3 regions of the Candidatus Pelagibacter sp. PS_17 genome follow, and region 1 is predicted to be linked to each of the others. Evidence: riboswitches for the same ligand, from Rfam matches in the RefSeq annotation. Region 1 holds a riboswitch; each other region holds the start of a gene.
What was found. Region 1 has a riboswitch for S-adenosylmethionine ahead of AC5SML_RS04095 (OsmC family protein). Riboswitches for the same ligand answer to the same signal wherever they lie in the genome.
Positions count from the first base shown of each region.

Region 2: another riboswitch for S-adenosylmethionine. It lies ahead of AC5SML_RS01785 (homocysteine S-methyltransferase family protein); the one in region 1 lies ahead of AC5SML_RS04095 (OsmC family protein).
Region 3: another riboswitch for S-adenosylmethionine. It lies ahead of AC5SML_RS03380 (O-acetylhomoserine aminocarboxypropyltransferase/cysteine synthase family protein); the one in region 1 lies ahead of AC5SML_RS04095 (OsmC family protein).

Region 1 covers NZ_CM182073.1:760,448-766,839, reverse strand. The annotation lists SAM riboswitch class V at 280-344, shown strand; gene AC5SML_RS04100 (homocysteine S-methyltransferase family protein) at 411-1,472, shown strand; SAM riboswitch class V at 1,476-1,540, shown strand; gene AC5SML_RS04095 (OsmC family protein) at 1,545-2,096, shown strand; gene AC5SML_RS04090 (NAD(P)/FAD-dependent oxidoreductase) at 2,214-3,557, shown strand; gene AC5SML_RS04085 (hypothetical protein) at 3,583-3,768, shown strand; gene AC5SML_RS04080 (aminotransferase class IV) at 3,861-4,766, shown strand; gene AC5SML_RS04075 (glycine cleavage T C-terminal barrel domain-containing protein) at 5,356-6,392, opposite strand, start outside.
Region 2 covers NZ_CM182073.1:332,912-339,303, reverse strand. The annotation lists gene AC5SML_RS01800 (molybdenum cofactor synthesis domain-containing protein) at 1-466, opposite strand, end outside; gene AC5SML_RS01795 (sulfite exporter TauE/SafE family protein) at 485-1,231, shown strand; gene AC5SML_RS01790 (2OG-Fe(II) oxygenase family protein) at 1,261-1,851, shown strand; SAM riboswitch class V at 1,940-2,003, shown strand; gene AC5SML_RS01785 (homocysteine S-methyltransferase family protein) at 2,013-2,921, shown strand; gene AC5SML_RS01780 (DMT family transporter) at 2,914-3,801, opposite strand; gene AC5SML_RS01775 (YbaK/EbsC family protein) at 3,798-4,277, opposite strand; gene glnA (type I glutamate--ammonia ligase) at 4,424-5,830, shown strand; gene AC5SML_RS01765 (hypothetical protein) at 5,837-6,007, opposite strand; gene AC5SML_RS01760 (HesB/IscA family protein) at 6,066-6,392, opposite strand, start outside.
Region 3 covers NZ_CM182073.1:642,813-649,204, reverse strand. The annotation lists gene AC5SML_RS03405 (integration host factor subunit alpha) at 1-220, shown strand, start outside; gene AC5SML_RS03400 (MerR family transcriptional regulator) at 210-587, shown strand; gene AC5SML_RS03395 (50S ribosomal protein L33) at 589-780, shown strand; gene AC5SML_RS03390 (chorismate mutase) at 783-1,073, opposite strand; gene AC5SML_RS03385 (COX15/CtaA family protein) at 1,116-2,126, shown strand; gene AC5SML_RS03380 (O-acetylhomoserine aminocarboxypropyltransferase/cysteine synthase family protein) at 2,119-3,447, opposite strand; SAM riboswitch class V at 3,452-3,520, opposite strand; gene rplM (50S ribosomal protein L13) at 3,660-4,121, shown strand; gene rpsI (30S ribosomal protein S9) at 4,123-4,572, shown strand; gene argC (N-acetyl-gamma-glutamyl-phosphate reductase) at 4,607-5,629, shown strand; gene AC5SML_RS03360 (hypothetical protein) at 5,626-5,850, shown strand; gene AC5SML_RS03355 (homoserine dehydrogenase) at 5,851-6,392, shown strand, end outside.

The sequences.
Region 1 (6,392 bases):
TACCCTTTGTTTATATGCTAGGGATACTCTTATTAGTACTCCCAGCTTTTCTACAATCTAATTCTAAATTAAAGCAATTCTTAACTAATCTTAGTATTTGGATTGTCATTATTCTCATAATTTTAACTATTATTTATTTTTTCAATTGACAGTTTGAGAGAAAGTTGATTATATTTAGTTGCGCTGATTTAAGTTAAATTGCAGAGCGCGTTACAAATCCTGCTAAAGCGACGCTTCAACCACCGCTTTAGACAGGTGGTTTTTTTTTATCTTTCATAAAATTAAGCCGGGCAGTTGAACCATATTGTGCGCCCTGCATTTGCTTAAGCACTAAAAAGGAGAAAAGAGGCCTATGAATATAACCTCTTATTATTTTGTGACCTTTTTTCTCCAAAACAAGAGGAAAAAAAATGAGCACAAATAAATTAAAAGAAAGATTAGATAAAGGACCGGTTATATGCGCAGAAGGTTTTTTATTTGAGATAGAAAGACGTGGCTACATGTCATCAGGGGAATTTGTCCCAATGGTGTCATTAGATCATCCTGAAGTTTTAGAGAACTTACATAGAGAATTTCAACACGCAGGATCTGATGTAGTTGAGGCCTTTACTTATAATGGACACAGAGAAAAAATGCGTGTTATTGGTAAGGAAGAACTTCTCGAACCACTAAATCGTTCAGCATTAAAAATTGCTAAAAAAGTAGCACTAGATACTCCTAAAGGATCAAAACCAAATTTGATGGCAGGTAATATTTCAAATTCAAATATCTGGAAACATAATGATCCACAATCTCAAAAAGAAGTTGAAGGAATGTTTACAGAGATGATTGGTTGGGCCGTTGAAGAAGGTGCTGATATGTTAATTGGTGAAACTTTTTATTATGCTGAAGAAGCTTTTAAAGCTTTAGAAGTTATGAAAAAAACAGGTTTACCAACTGTATTAACCATATCCCCAATGGGTGAAAATAAAATGAGAGATGGAAAATCAGTTGTTGATACTTGTAAAGAGCTAGAGCAATTAGGGGCCGATGTTGTAGGTTTAAATTGTTTTAGAGGACCTGCTACTATGTTTCCTTTTTTAAAAGAAATTAGAAAAGCAGTTAAATGCCATGTTGGAGCTTTACCTATTCCTTATAGAACCAGTGAAGATTACCCAACATTTTTTAACCTACCGGACAGAAGTAATTGTGCATGTCCATCGCCTCATGGAAGAACGTTTCCAACAGCATTGGACCCACACTTTTGTAATAGATATGAAATAGGTAAATTTGCAAAAGATGCTTATGAGCTAGGTATTAATTACCTTGGAGTATGCTGTGGAGCAAACCCAATGTTGATTAGGGAAGTTGCTGAGTCAATTGGTTTAACTGTTCCAGCAAGTAAATATCGAGAGAACATGGAAAATCATTTTATGTATGGAAAAAATAAAAGAATTCCAAAACATATGACTGAATATGGAGACAAAGCGTAAATAAATTAAGAAGGGCATTTAACTAAATTGTGCGCCTGACATATGTCGAAGCACTAAAACAGGAGAAAAAAAATGAGTAACAATCTAAAAGAAACAATAAGCAATCTACAGAAGGATTTTACAGCCAACCCCAAAAATGCTTTGGTCCAATATGAAAGCAACTCAATTCTTAAAGAAGGACTTCAATCTGTAGTCACTCTTAGAGAGCATAAATTAGTTGTTGATGAACCCAAAAGTTTTGGTGGTAAAGACGAAGGTCCGAGCCCAGTAGAGTTAATATTAGCAGCGTTAGCAACGTGTCAGGAGATAACCTATAAAGCATTTGCTACAGCAGCGGGTATTAATATTGAGAGTGTTAGTGTTAAATTAAAAGGTGAATTAGATCTTCAGGGTTTTTTAGCTTTAAATAAAAACACTAGACCTGGCTTTCAATCCATCTCTGGTACTGTTGATATTAAATCTTCATCACCTAAAGCAGAAATAGATAAATTGATTGATACGGTAAATACACATTGCCCGGTATTAGATATTTTATCAAAAGGAGTTCCTATTAAATTGTTTCAAAAGGTTTCTTCAAGTTCTAATAATAAAGAGCACATAGAGCAAAGAGCAAGTGCTGCTTAACTAATCTAATTTAAGCCCTATGAAAATAGGGCTTAAGTCTTTTAAGTTCATTTCAAATCCTAAAAAATTAGAAGTTTGACTAGAATTAAGTATTAATTGCGTGCTAGGGTCTTGTTAATGAAAAATATTTATCATTCTGATATTTATCAATTTAACACCCCAGTTAGTAGTTATTGGGAAGATCATTCAAGCGAAAATTTAAATCTAGATAAACTTAATAAAGATGTCAGCTCAGAAATTGTTGTAATAGGTGGAGGGTACACTGGTTTATCCTGTGCAATTAATTTAATAGAAAATCATAATTTAGAGGTCATTTTAGTTGAAGCTGGAAAAATAGGTTGGGGGGCTTCATCTCGTAATGCAGGTTTCTGTTCTCTACCGCCAAGTAAGATGTCTTTTAAAAAGATGCAATCTATTTACGGCAATGATGAAACTAAAAAGTTCTTTAAAAACTCTGTTGAAGGCTCAAATTATACAAAAGATATTATACAAGAATATAATATTGATTGTGATGTAACGGGGGATAGTAATTACGTTGTAGCCCATCATCCAAATAAGTTTAAAGATATTCAAGAACAAGCCAAAGCTTACAGAGAAGAGTTTGGCATTGAAACTGAGATTTATTCAAAAGAAGACTTTGATAAAATTGGCCATGGTGGCACAGAGCAATTTGGAGCTTTTTCTTATAAACCTGGTTTTGCAATCAATCCTCTTAAATTTGTTAATGGCATTGCAAAATATGCTTTATCTAAACAATTAAAAATCTTCGAGCACACTAAAGTGGATAAAATTGATAAAGAGAATGGTGCTTATATTTTAAGGACGAAAGAAGGATCTATTCGATCAAAAAAAATAGTTGTTGCAACAAACGGGTTCTATCAAGAAGGCTTAATCCCAGAGATGAATTCAAGAATTTTACCAGTAATTTCAAATATTATTGTCACCCGAGCCTTAACGAAGCAAGAAATTGACCAACATAATTTTAAAACATTTTCTCCAATAGCTAATACTAAAAATCTTTTATATTATTATCGAAAGTTACCTGACAACCGAATTTTATTTGGCACTAGAGGGGATTTAAGTGGCAGTGATCAATCTAATTTAAATATGTCTAAGAAAATGGAAAAATTTTTAAAAGATATTTTTCCTAAATGGAAAGATATTAATATTGATTATAATTGGCGGGGATTAATTGCTTTATCTCAAAAATTAACTCCCTCCATTGGTAAAATTGATAATGAAGAGATTTATTATGGATTTGGTTATAATGGGGTTGGAGTGAGTGCTGCTCCTTGGACTGGAAAACAATTGTCTAAGTTAGTATTATCAAACAGTAAAGAGTTAGATATTTCAAAAATTTATAAAGGATTACCTAAGAAATTTATCTTCCCCCAGTTAAGAACATTTTATTTTAGATTAGCGGTGTGGTTTTATGCAATTAAAGACAGATTTAATATTTAAGAAAATATATGATAAAAATTAATTTATGAATGTATTTATAATTTTATCAGTATTGGTAATTGTTGTTGGGGTTATTTTACTAGTTGCATCACCTGCTGCGTTATTTACTTTGAATTGGAAAGAAAAGTCAGGAAAAGACAAATTTCTAATGTTCTTATTTTATGGTATTTTGGTTTATATAATAAATATCATTTTTTGGATTATTAAATAACAATATTAACCATTCTCAAGATCTCTTTATCCTTATTTAGTGTTAGCTAATTCCATCACCTAGACACCTGATTTAAGTTTTGGTAGGGTTTGTTGGTGAGTGATATTTTTCCAAAAGGATCGGCATGGATGAACGGTGAATTCATTCAACTTTCTGAAGCTAAAATTCCTATTTTAGATTGGGGTTTTCTAAGATCTGATGCCACATATGATGTTGTCCATGTTTGGAAGGATAGATTTTTTCAATTAGATAAACATATTGATCGTTTTTTTAAATCAACAGAAAAACTGAGAATGCCATGCAGACTTAGTCGTGAAGAAATACAAAGAATATTAGCAGGCTGTGTTAAAAAAGCTGATCTTGAAGATTCTTATGTTGAAATGATACAAACAAGAGGAATGTCTCCAAATTTTGTTAGAGATCCTCGAAAAGCGACACCACGTTTTATGGCTTTTGCAGTACCCTTTGGTTGGATACTTAAACCAGAAGATTTTGAAAAAGGATTAGATGTATATTTAACCGATATAACAAGAATTCCTCCAAGTTCAGTTGATCCTACTATTAAAAATTATCATTGGATGGATTTAGTCACCGGTATGCTTGATGCTTATGAGAGAGGACATCATACTGCTTTATTAGTTGATGAGGATAATAATATCTCTGAAGGCCCAGGCTTTAATATTTTCTCAGTTGATGAAAATGGAATTAATACCCCAGACCATGGAGTATTAGAAGGTATCACAAGACAAACTGTTATTGATTTAGCAAAAGAACTAAATATCAAAGTTAATAAAAAATCTATAACGATTGAAATGTTAAAATCCTCTAAAGAATTATTTGCAACCTCAACTGCAGGAGGGGTAATGCCAATAACAAAAGTAAGTGGGGAAAATATTAAACAAGGAACGGTAGGGGATATTACAAGAAAAATTCACAAACTCTATTGGGATAAGCATTCAGATCCTATGTGGAGTACATCTATAAATGACATATTATAAAAAATGAACATTAAACAAGCAGTTATCTTCGTCTTCATTCCATCAACTGGACACCTGATATAAGGTTTGGTAGGTTTAAATTATGTCTGGACTTGAAATACTATTAGCCATTGAACTTACTTATTTAGCTTACACAATAATTATGGATTTATGATCAAATATATTCTGCCAGCTATAATCATCTTCTTAATCGTATTATTCTGGGAAAAGATTACTGAAATAGTGTTTAAAAAATTTAATATTAGATTGAATTATATTATTGTCAGTGCTGTGTTAATAACTATCGCTATAATAGTTTTATTAATCAATCTTTAAATTCTACGACCTTTTAGTTGATTAACTCTCATTCCTTCACTTAGATATCTGATTTTATTGGATGATGGTGCCCCCGCACGGATTCTAACCGCGGACCTATTGATTACAAATCAATAAGCTTAATAAAATTTTCTTTCATAGCTAAAGATGGAGGTTTCTACTAAAAATAAAGACGGTACATGAAGTTAACTGAAACAACTGTTAGAACAATTACGAGCAAGTAAAGAGAGATATAATCTTTTGGAGATAACATGGTTTATGAATACTTGACTTACTAGGAACTTGCTAGCTTCTTTTTAGGATCATAGAAAGGTTTTTCAACAACTGTTGCTTTAATGATTTTGTCATTCATTTTAACATCGAGTGCAGTTCCAATCTCTGAATTATTAATTGTAACCATTGCAAGGGCTATGTTTTGTTTAAGTCTTGGTGAATATACTGCAGAAGTAATTTTACCAACTTGCTGATTATCTTTTAAGATTTCCCAAAAGGTAGTGTTGGGTCCAGTTAAGGGTTCACAATCTAAGATCACACCAACTTGTTTTCTTTTAACACCATCTTTATTAATTTTTTGTAAAGCAACTTTTCCGATAAAGTTTATATCGGTATCAAGGTTCACAAGTCGTCCTAAATTTAATTCATAAGGGTTAGTGTTAATATCAGCATCAGCATGGTACGATAACATTCCACCTTCAATACGTCTAATTGATGATGTGTGACCTGGTTTTAATCCATGAGGTTTACCAGCTGCCATTATTTTTTCCCAAAGTTTGTCACCCTTAGATCCATCTCTTAAATATAACTCATAACCAAGTTCACTAGACCAGCCTGTTCGAGAGACAATTAAAGGAATGCCATCCAAATCTAATTCACGTAACCAATAATATTTAAGATCATTAATACTTTCACCAAATAAAGCCTCCATAATTTTTCCAGAGTTTGGTCCTTGTAATTGAAGAGGGGAGACATCGGGCTCAATAATTTTAACATTAAGACCTGAATTGATTGCAACGCCTTGTGCCCATAATAAAATATCACTATCAGCAAGTGATAACCAATAATGGTTTTCTTTTAATCTTAATAAAACTGGATCATTTAAAATTCCACCATCATTATTAACTATTAAAACATATTTGCATTGTCCAACTGCAAGCTTTGATAAATCCCTTGGCGTTAACAGTTGAATAAATTTTGTAGCATCGGGTCCTGTAATTTCTACTTGTCGCTCCACTGCAACATCACATAAAATTGCTTCATTAACTAAATTCCAAAAGTTTTGTTCAGGAGAACCAAAGTCACGAGGAATGTACA
Region 2 (6,392 bases), 430 kb from region 1:
AATTACAAGGTTTATGATTTATATCTAACTGATGTTTTAAAATTCCATCCCAGGCATCCGTTACTCCCCCTGAAGAACCTGGCAAAGCAAATACATATTTGCCATTAGCTAGTACTGCACAAGCCCTAGATTGAATGGTCGATGTACCAACTGTTTTTAAACTTATTGTTCTAAACACCTCTCCAAAACCTGGTATATGTTTGTCAGCTATCTCGTTTACTGCCTCTGGTGTAATATCTCGACCTGTAAGCCCAGTGCCCCCTGTTGTAATTACAACATCTATTTCAGATTGATTAATCCAATCTTTAAGGATTTTAATAATGTCATCTTTGTTATCTTTACAAATTTTTCTATCTATTAATTTATGTTTAGCCTCCTCTATTTTTTTTACTAAGATCGCACCAGACTTATCGTTCTCAAAAGTTCTGGTGTCCGTAACAGTTAAAAGTGCTATATTTACAATCATAAATTTAAAATAATTTTCATGATTATATTATCATTTTTATTTCTTCTAACAGCAACTTTATATTCAAGTGTTGGCTTTGGTGGTGGCTCTACCTATCTAGCCCTTCTATTAATTTGGGATATTCCTTACTTGATCTTTCCTGTAATTGCTCTCTTTTGTAATATTATTGTCGTATCAGGAAATTGTATAAATTATATTAAAGCTGGAAATATCAATTTTAAGATCCTTACCCCATATTTGATATCATCTGTGCCACTTGCATTCATAGGAGGATCTTTATCAGTAGATAAAGAAATTTTTGAAATTTTACTTTTTTTAGTCTTAGCACTAGCAGGAGTTCTACTTCTCATGAAATTTCAATCTTTTGATCAAAAAATTGAAGTTTATAAAAAGATACCAAAAATATTATCAATATTAATTGGTGCATCTATTGGATTTGTGTCTGGTGTAGTTGGAATTGGTGGTGGAATTTTCTTAAGCCCTATATTGTTATTAATTAGAGTAGATAAAGCAAAAAACATTGCAACAGCAGCATCATTATTCATACTGATTAATTCTTTATCAGGACTTGCTGGCCAATTTACAAAGGCATCAACAATAAATGGAATTTATGATTATTGGCCATTATTTTTTTTTGTTTTAATAGGCGGCCAGCTTGGAAACTATTTAAATCTTAAAATTTTTCCTGCAAGAATATTAGCTCTAGTGACATCAGGACTTGTCATATTTGTCGCTATTCGAATGGGACTGAAGTTGTTTGCATAACAGAAGTATTAAATTATTATAGAAAGATTATGAAAATATTTAGAGCATTTGGACCCACTATAGGAAAAACAAAGTTATCCAAAAAAATTATTACTATATTAAATAATCACATTGATAAGTCTCAATTATCTAAAAAAAATGATTATAGCTCTAAACTTGCAAGTCAAATTAGGAATGAAATTAAGATACCCAAAACTTTAATTAATAAGAGTTTGTCTAAAGAATTACTAAAAAATATTAAAGTTTACCTTGATAAGTCAGGCGTTAAAAAAATTAAAGAAATTAAGATAATAAATCTATGGGTGGTTAGGCAATTAAAAAATGAATATAATCCAATTCATTATCATGAAGGACAACTGTCAGGTGTTGGATATCTTAAAATCCCAAAAGATATGAATCAAAATAAATTAGTTAAGAATAAAAAGATTAAAACTAATGGAACTATTGATTTTATTAATGGTCAAAAAAACTTTTTAAGTAAAAGTATCTATAATTTAAACCCTAAATTAGGAGACCTATTGATTTTTCCAAATTATTTAATGCACACAGCTTATCCATTTAACGTTGATGGTGAGAGAAGATCCTTCTCATTTAATGCTAAAATATTATTCAAGAAGTGATTTACTAATCAGTCTAATAGATATATAAATATTTTACCGATTTGATCCATATTGCAGGTGCTAACTGCTAAAAAGGAAATCATTATATAATTGGTAAAGGTAGTTGAACTGTATTGTGCACCTTGCATAGAGCTAAAGCACTAAAAAAGTAAGGAATAAAAATGGATATTAATTTTTTTAAAACAACACGAATTTTAGATGGTGGTATGGGACAAGAATTGTTAGCTCGTGGTATGAAGCCAAACGGCACATTGTGGAGTGCAAATGCTGTTTTAAAAGAAGAATACCATCAACTCTTACTAGACACACATTTAGACTTTATTAAAGCGGGTGCTGAAGTTATTGTTACAGCAACCTTTACTACTAGACGAATAAGATTACGTGATAATAAAATTGAAGATAAGTTTGAATACTTAAACAAAAAAGCTGGTGAAATAGCTCAGAAAGCTAAAGAACAACATCCTAACGTGTTAATTGCAGGCGGTCTTCCACCTCAATATTTAACATACGAAGAAGATACAAGACCAGATGATGAAATTAAGCAAAATTTTTATGATCAAGCAAAATTATTAGATCCTTATATTGATTTTTTTTACTTAGATGTTTTGTCTAGTGTAAAAGAGTTTAAATTAGCAATTGAAGCAATTGAAGAATTTAATAAGCCATACTTAATAGGTGCTCACATTTCTGAAGGAATAAATCTTCCAAGTGGTGAAAAAATATCAGATATTATTAACAATATTAAACATAATAATTTACTAGGATTAATTTTATCCTGTGTTTCACCTGAAAACTTTTATGAAAATTTAGAAGAAGTAAAAAATTTAGGTGTTCCGTTTGGATTTAAGCTTAATGCTTTTGTGACAACTAATCCTAAAGATGGTTATACTAATAGTTATAATGTCAGTAAAACTGGTAACCCAAATGAATTTTTGGGTCAAAGAAAAGATTTAACACCCGAATTGATGGCAAATTTTGTTAAAAAATTTAAAAATGCTGGTGCTACTATTTTAGGTGGATGTTGCGAAACAAGACCATCTCATATTAAAGAAATGGTTCAGTTTAAGTAGTTTTTTTTTGATCTGCTTTTTTAACAAAGTAAATTCCAACAACAACTGCTAATAAAGATAATAAAATTTTAGGTGTTATTATTTCTTTTAAAAAAATATAACTCAATATAGTACCGAATATTGGAATTAAGTAAGAGACTTGTGATTGAAATATAAGACCATTATCTTTTAGAATTTTAAATCTTAGCAACCAAGCAACACCTGTTGAAACCATTCCTAAATAAACTACTGATATTGTAGATTCAATGCTTGGAATTGAATTCCATGGTTTTTCAATAAAATAAACAAATGGTATTAAAATTAGGATAGCCCAAATTAATATAGAGCCTGTTACATTTTCATTTTTTTTCTTACTAATTTTAAGAGTTAAAACTCCTCCAATAACATAACAAGTTGACCCAAGCAATATTAATAACGCAGAAATAAAATTACTATCATTTATTAATAAATTATCTGAAAACAAATAAATAATACCTGAAAAACCAATTAGTATTCCAAAAGTTTTAACTAAATTGAACTTTTCATTTTTTGTATAAAAGTGACCCAATATTGTTGAACTCAAGGGTGTTGTTGACATTAAGATTGCTGCCAAATTACTTTGTACAGATTTTACACCGTAAGCTATTAAGAAAAAAGGTAATACCAAATTGACAAATCCTATTATAGCAAACCAATACCAATCTTTGGAAAATGCTTCAATCTTAATTTTTTTATAAAAGCATAATAATAATACTGGAATTGATCCAAAAAAAACTCTCAAGAATGCAATTGTAATTGGTCCAAAAGATTCTGTTGCAATTTTGATATTAAAAAAAGCTGATGCCCATATTAAAGCTAAAACTACTAATAATGTATAATCAATTAATCTAGGTTGTCTCATTCAATTATATCTTCAACTTTTCCATTCGTAATCTTTTGAATATCGTTATAGTTTGTTTTAAATACACAGTTTGGATGTCCTGCTGCAGCAAACAATTCATTAAACCTTTCTAAAGAATTGTCTATTATAATTTCAATTCTCTCTAAATGCCCAACAGGTGAGACACCCCCTATTGTATAGCCCGTTTGTGTCTTAACTTCTTCTGGTGATGCCATTGAAATATCTTTTTTATCTTTAACTTTTTTTAGTTTATTTAATGAACACCTCTTATCGCCTGCTACTAAGCATAATATAAAAGTATTTTCCGCTTTAAATAATAAGCTTTTGACAATTGCACCTACATCACAAGCTAAAGCTGTTGCTGCATCCTGTGCTGTTCTTGCTGAATTTTCTAAAACTATTACCTCTAAGGATTGGTCAAAGTTTTTAAGAAATTTTTCAGCTCTTTTAACAGGTTCTTTATCTAATAAGCTCATATTTCAACTAATAATTGATTGATAATTTAACAAATAATGTTGTAATTCATATGTAAAAAACGCATAGGTGATATTTATTATTCAAGCAATATTATTAAAGAAACATTTGTTATTAATTGACCACAAAATTTAAAAAAGGAGAAACTATGACTGCTGCCAATGTTCTAAAATTCATGAAGGAAAAAGAAGTTGAATTTGTTGATTTAAGATTTACTGACCCTCGAGGAAAACTTCAACATTTAACAATGGATCACACTATCGTTGATGAAGAAATGTTAAATGAAGGTGTATTTTTTGATGGTTCATCTATTGCTGGTTGGAAGGCAATTAACGAGTCTGACATGATTTTAATACCTGATACTTCTAGAATGATTATGGACCCTTTTACATCTCATAATACTCTAATCCTTTTTTGTGATATTTTAGATGCTGTTAAAAGATCTCCTTATGAGAGAGACCCAAGAGGAACAGCTAAAAAGGCAGAAGCATATTTAAAAAAATCTGGCATTGGTGATAAAGCTTTTTTTGGTCCTGAACCTGAATTTTTTGTTTTTGATGATGTTAGAATTAATAATGATCCAAACAACACTGGTTTTAAAATAGATAGTAAAGAAGGTCCTTATAATTCTGGAACAGAGTATGCAAATGGAAATATGGGTCATAGACCTCCAGTAAAAGGTGGTTACTTTCCAGTCCCTCCAGTTGATAGTGAACAAGATATGAGAGGTGAATACTTAAAAAGTTTAAAAGAGGTAGGTATTAAAGTTGAAAAACATCACCATGAAGTAGCACCAAGTCAACATGAACTTGGTATGTACTTTGGAACACTTGTTGATCAAGCTGATAATGTTCAATTATATAAATATGTAGTTCAAATGGTTACACATTCATTTGGAAAAACAGCAACTTTTATGCCAAAGCCGATTGCAGGAGATAACGGTTCAGGTATGCACATTCATCAATCAATTTGGAAAGACGACAAACCAGTTTTTTCTGGTGATGCTTATGCAGGGTTATCTGAAACAGCACTTCACTATATTGGTGGAATTTTAAAACATGCAAAAGCAATTAATGCTTTTTCAAATGCTACAACAAATAGTTATAAAAGATTAATTCCAGGTTTTGAAGCCCCTGTTCTGCTTGCTTACTCTGCAAGAAATAGATCTGCTTCATGTCGTATACCAATTTCATTAAGTAAAAATGGTGCAAGATGTGAAATAAGATTTCCTGATGCTTCAGGAAATCCATATTTAACTTTTGCTGCTATGCTTATGGCTGGTTTAGACGGAATTAAAAATAAAATACATCCAGGCGAATCTTTTGATAAAGATCTTTATGAATTACCTCCCGAAGAAGTTAAAAACATTCCAACTGTTTGTGGATCATTAAGAGAAGCAATGGAAAGTTTAGATAAAGATAGAGAATTTTTAACTGAAGGTGGTGTATTTACTGATGATCAAATTGATGCTTACATTGCATTAAAATTTGAAGAGATACATAGATTTGAACACGCACCTCATCCTGTAGAGTTTGAGATGTATTACAGCAGCTAAAACTAATTACTGTCTAGTTGTTGCGATTGTATCTTTGTTAATTCCTTTTTTAACAACGTAATCCTGAGTGCCATTAGCACCAGTGTTTACTTCTTTTCTAAGAGTCTTGAAAAAAGTTCTTTCTTTCAGTGACTTTTCTAGAGATTTAACAAGATTTTTAAATTCAAATTTATTCATAACTATTTAATACCATAGATATGTGATATTTGCAATACTGATATGCGTTTAGGTAATGTTATACTTTAAATGACTCGCCACAACCACAACGTTCAGATTCATTGGGGTTATTGAATACGAATGATGATGAAAATTCTTCTTTTTTATAGTCCATTTCAGTGCCTAATAAGTACATAACAGCTGCAGCATCAACAAAAACCTTAACACCCTTATCTTCAATTATTTCATCTGAAGGATTTATTTCTTTTGCATATTCCATTACATAAGACATGCCAGCACAACCACCAGATTTAACTGCAACTCTAACACCAATTGAATTCGACTCAACTCCAGACATAATTTCTTTAATACGACTTGCAGCATTATCACTTAATTTAATGATAGG
Region 3 (6,392 bases), 120 kb from region 1:
TTTAATTGATGATTTTCTAATTACAATAGTAGACAATTTAAAAATAGAAAAAAAATTAAAGCTCTCTAAATTTGGTACTTTTTCTATAAGGGCAAAAAAAAGTAGAATTGGACGAAATCCTAAAACAAAAGAACAAACAACCATATCTAATAGAGATGTTGTTTTATTTAAAGCTTCTAAGGAATTTAAAGATTTGGTAAATTCTAAGAATGATTCATAAAAATAGTGATGCTTATAAGTCAATAGGTGAGGTTGCTAAAATTCTTGGTCTTGTAAATAAAAAAAAAGGAACCTTGAATACTCATACTATTCGATTTTGGGAGAAGGAATTTAAGCAAATTAAGCCAAAAATTTTAAATGGTAATAGAAGATATTATAATAATGATACTATTGAGGTTTTAAAAAAAGTTAAATATCTACTCAAAGATCAAGGAATGACAATTATTGGTGTTAAAAAAGTTCTTAATTCTGATAAATCATTAAAACTTGACGAATTACCAAATAATTCTATAAATGCTGATTATAATTTAAAAAATAAACTTAAAAAGATTTCCGATTTAATAAAAAAAATAAAAAGTTTAAAATAAAATGGCAAAAAAAACGCACGTTAAAGTTAGATTAGTACCAGAGGCTAAACCTGATAGTCCTTTTTTTTATTATGTTAAAAAACCTGCGGGTGGTGAAAAAGCTAAAGTTAAATTGTCTGCAAAGAAATATAACCCTTCTACAAGAAAACATGAAATGTTTGTGGAAAAAAAATTACCTCCACACAGTAAATAGTACTATTTTTTTCTAAAATTTCTTTTTTCGTAATCAATAAAAGACCAAATCATATTTTTCCAAATTCTATTAGTGATTTTTGGGTCAATATTAGTTTGTATTGATTTTTTTTTAATTTTTTTAAGTATAAAATTGATCCTTTTTTGATCAATTATTTCTTTTTTATGGATTTTTACTTTTAGCACTTCATTGACTAATGAAGATCTTTTTTTGATTAATTTAAGTAAATCATTATCAAGTTTATCAAGCTTAATTCTAATCTGATTTAGTTTTTTTTTATTTGTAGGCGACATTTATTCAATTGGTTATTAAGATAATTATTATAAGTATAATTTATGTTTGTAAATAGCGACAACTATATAAAATATTTAAAATTGTGGTTAATAACTTTATTTTCATTAATTGTTCTTATGGTAGCTGTCGGTGGTCTTACTAGACTAACAGACTCTGGTTTATCAATCACAGCTTGGGAGCTTTTTACTGGAATACTCCCACCTATGAATATTAATGAGTGGAATTTTTATTTCACAGAATACAAAAAAATTCCTGAATATAAAAATATTAACTACGGCATGTCCTTAGATGAATTTAAAGTAATTTTTTATTGGGAGTATGCTCATAGATTGTTAGCAAGATTTGTAGGTTTGTTTACTTTAGTGCCTTTGCTTTTCTTTACTCTCTATTTTAAAAAAACTCTGCATTATTCTAATAAATATTATTGGATTTTTTTTCTTGTGTGTCTTCAAGGATTCATCGGTTGGTATATGGTATCTAGTGGATTAATTGAAAATAATGACGTTAGTCACTTTAGACTTAGCATTCATTTATCTTTGGCCTTATTTATTTTATGTTTAATTTTTTGGTATATTTTAGATATTCATAAAATTAAGAAATTTGAAAATAAAATTCCAAATTTATTTTTATTATTCATACTTAAATTGATAGTTTTACAGATTGTTTTGGGTGCTTTTTTATCAGGTTTAGATGGTGGTCTTATCTATAATTCATGGCCTGATATGAATGGTAGTTTTTTTCCAAATGATGTTAGTTATGGTGATTTAATTACTACTCAATTATTTAACAACCCATCAATTATTCAATTTTTGCATAGATCAACTGCATATTTGCTTTTATTTTTTATAATCATTTTAAATTTTATCTATTTTAAAAAACAATATGATTTTAAATATGTATTATTTTTTGATGTTGCTATCTTGTTTCAAATTTTTTTAGGAATTATAACTTTGATTTCTGGTGTAGAGATTACATACGCTTCACTACACCAGCTAGGTTCAATATTAGTTTTGAGTTCTTATTTTTTGATATTATATAAAAACTCTAACTAACTGCTTTCAAATTCCCTTTAGAAGATTTATTTAAAGCTTGGTCTAAATCCTCAATAATGTCATCTATATGCTCAATACCAATACATAATCTTACGTATCCAGGAGTTACACCTGAGGCTAACAATTCTTTTTCTGTTAACTGACTATGAGTTGTTGTTGCAGGATGAATTGCTAAACTTCTTGCATCTCCAATATTTGCAACATGATAAAACATTTTTAAAGACTCGATAAATCTCTTACCTGCTTCAATACCACCTTTGAGCTCAATACCAACTAAACCACCATTTCCTTCATTAAGGTATTTTTTAGCACGATCAGCAATTTTACCTTCATGTTCTGTTGGATAGATTACTCTTGTTACTTCTTTATTTTTCTTTAAATAGTCAACAACTTTTGATGCATTTGAGCAGTGTTGTTTCATTCTAAGAGCAACAGTTTCAAGCCCTTGAATAATTCCAAATGCATTGTCAGGTGATAGGGCAGAACCAAGATCTCTTAGTAATGTAACCCGCGCTCTTACTGCAAAAGAAACATTAGCCCCAGTTAATTCTGGAACCACTTTTCCCCATATAGCTCCACCGTAACTTGCGTCAGGTTCGTTAAATAAAGGTTGTCTTTTGGGATCAGCTGTCCAATCAAAATTACCTCCATCAACTAAAGCTCCACCTACAACTGTACCGTGACCACCTATATATTTTGTTAATGAATAAACTACTACAGCAGCACCATGTTCTAAAGGTTTGCAAATTACAGGGGCAGCTGTGTTGTCCATTATTAATGGTATATTGTATTTTTTACCAATATCAGAAACTTCTTTAATTGGAAAAACTCTCAAATAAGGATTTGGTAAAGTCTCACCATAAAAAGCTCTAGTTTTATCATCAACAGCTTTTTCAAAGTTTTTTGGGTCAGAAGGGTCTGCATATCTAACTTCAATACCAAGTTTACTTAATGTATGCGTGAATAACGAAATAGTACCTCCATATAAATCCGTAGAGCTGACTATATTATCTCCAGCTTGTGCAACGTTTAAAATTGCAAAAGTTGATGCGGTTTGTCCAGATGCTACTGTTAAACAGGCTAATCCTCCTTCTAATGAAGCAACTCTTTTTTCAAGAGCATCATTTGTTGGATTCATTATTCTTGTATAAATATTTCCAAATTCCTTAAGAGCAAACAAATTCGCAGCATGTTCAGTACTATCAAATTGATACGATGTTGTTCTATAAATTGGAACTGCTACTGCTTTGGTTGTTGGATCACTTCTATAATCACCACCATGTATAGCTATAGTCTCAGGGTTTTGTCTTTTTGTACTCATCTTAATACTCCTTTTTTAGTACTTTTGCTTTATGCAAGGCGTACAATACAGTTCAAATGCGCCTACCGATAATGTGGGTAAAAAATCCTTTTTAGCAATAACTAGCCTGCAATAGGAACAAATCGGCTATATAAAAATATCATTTAAGCAAGATATTGCAAGGGAAATATAAAATTGACATTATATCTAATAATAGTATTAATCCTCGCACAATGACAAAATTTCTAAAAAGTGGTGATTTAAACAGTAACTGGTTTGAGATAGATGCTAAAAATGCTGTAGTTGGCAGATTGGCTTCTATTATTGCTATGATTGTTAGAGGAAAAAATAAAACAACTTTTACACCTCACATGGATGATGGTGATTTTGTTGTTGTTAAAAATGTTGAACAAGCAAAGTTCACAGGAAAAAAATTTAAAGATAAAAAATATTATAGACATACTGGTCACCCAGGTGGAATTAAAGAAATTACTCCTGAAAAGTTATTAGAAAAAAATAAACCTGGTGAAACATTAAAATTAGCTATTAAAAGAATGTTACCTGGGGGAGTTCTAGGAAGAAAACAGTTAACTAAAGTAAAAATTTATGCTGGTGAAGAACACCCTCATGCAGCACAAAACCCAAAACTTTTAGACCTAGGTAAATTAAACAGTAAAAATTTAATAAGAAATTAATATGGAAACAGCAGCTACACCAAATAAAATTTCTACAAAAAAACCTAAAATTAAATTAGATTTTAAAGATAGTAAATACGCAACTGGTAGAAGAAAAAAATCTATTGCAAAAATTTGGGTGAAAAAAGGTACAGGCAAAATTTACGTTAATGGCAGAACTATGGATGAGTATTTCACAAGTGGAAGTCACAAAATGCAAATCACAAGACCATTTGAGATTATAAACCAAGCAACTGATTACGATGTAAGATGTAGCGTAGCAGGTGGTGGTCACACAGGTCAAGCTGGTGCAATGGTTCATGGTATTGCTAAAGCATTAATCTTATTTGATTCAGAGAATAGAGCAGTACTTAAGACAGAAAAACTTAATACAAGAGACTCTAGATCAGTTGAAAGAAAAAAACCTGGTCGTAGAAAAGCAAGAAGAAGCTTCCAATTCTCGAAAAGATAATTCTTTTTTAACTCTAAACTGCTATAATAAAAAAATGCCTAAGCTTAATGTTTTAGTTGCTGGATCTACAGGTTATATTGGTGTTCAATTAATTAAATTATTAGTTAAACACAGCAATGTTAACATTAAATATCTTTGTGGTAATACGTCTGTTGGAAAAAATATCTCTAGTTATGAAAAATCATTAAGTTCAAAAAAATTACCTAAAATTATTAGATACAATAAAGAACTTTTAAAAAACATAGACCTTGTTTTTACAGCTCTACCTAATGGTGAAGCACAAGATATTTCAAATGATTTATTAAAACACAATATATTAATTGATTTAGCTGCAGACTTTAGACTTAATAAAGCATCAAATTATCTAAAATGGTACAAACAAAAACACAGATCTGTCAAAAATATTAAAAAATCAATTTATTCATTACCAGAAATCAATGGTGACAAATTAAAGAAATTTAATATTATTGGATGTCCAGGTTGCTACCCAACATCAATACTTTTACCACTTATTCCATTAGTTAAGAAAAATTTAATAAAAACAGATAATGTTATTATAGATTCAAAATCTGGTTACTCTGGTGCTGGAAGAGGTGTGCATAAAAAATATAAGGAAAAAAATCTTTATGAATCCTTAAGCGCTTATGGTGTGGGTTTCCATAGACATAACTCTGAAATTCAACAAGAAATCGAAAACTATACTAAAAAGAAATTTTCTTTTACATTCACACCCCATTTAACACCAATGTTTAGAGGGATACTTAGTACTATTTACTTAGACCTTAACAAAGGTGTAGGTATTAAAAATTTAGAAAACACTTTAAAGAGTCAATATTCAAAAAACAGATTCGTTAAAATTTTAAAAACAAATTCATTGTTAAGTACAAATGATGTAATTAACACAAATAATTGCTCTATAGTAATTTGTAAAACTAAGTATAAAAATAGAGTTATTATTTTATCTGTTATTGATAATTTGATTAAAGGTGGGGCAGGTCAAGCAATACAAAATATGAATATCAAATATGGTTTTAATGAAACAAAAGGATTAATTTGAAATACTTATTTTTATCCCTAATTGTATTTTTAACTTCGTGCTCATTAAACAAAGAATCTACTTATTGGAATGAAGATCCTATTAAAAAGTCTAATGATGACAAAAAACTTTCTCAGATATTAAAAAAAACTGGTGATTACAAATCTATGACTTTTGATGAATTTAACCTCTTTCTTAAAGATTATTCAAAAAATGCAGAATATCCAGATATTAACCAATAGATGAAAAATATAATCAACATTGCTGTAGTTGGTCTAGGACAAGTTGGTATTTATTTGTTAAATGAACTTAATACTAAAAAAAAAGATATTGAACTTAAGACAGGTAAAAAGATTAACGTTGTAGCTGTTTCGGCAAGAAGCATTTCTAAAAAAAGAAGATTTAAAGTTAATAAAAAAATTTTTTTTAAAAACCCATTAGAAATTTTTGATAAGACCAAAGTAGATATTTTATTTGAAGCTATAGGTATGTCAGATGGGATTTCAAAAAAAGTTGTGGAAACTGCTTTAAAAAATAAAATACATGTAATCACTCCTAATAAAGCACTTATCTCTAAACATGGTGATTATTTGGGAAAATTAGCAGAGGAAAATAATGTTAATTTAGAATTTGAAGCATCTGTTGCTGGTGGTATTCCAATATTAAGAACCATTAAAGAGGGTCTTGCAACTAACAAAATTTCTAAAGTTTATGGAATTTTAAATGGTACTTCTAACTATATTCTTTCAGAAATGGAAAATTCTAATGATAGTTTTTTAAATGT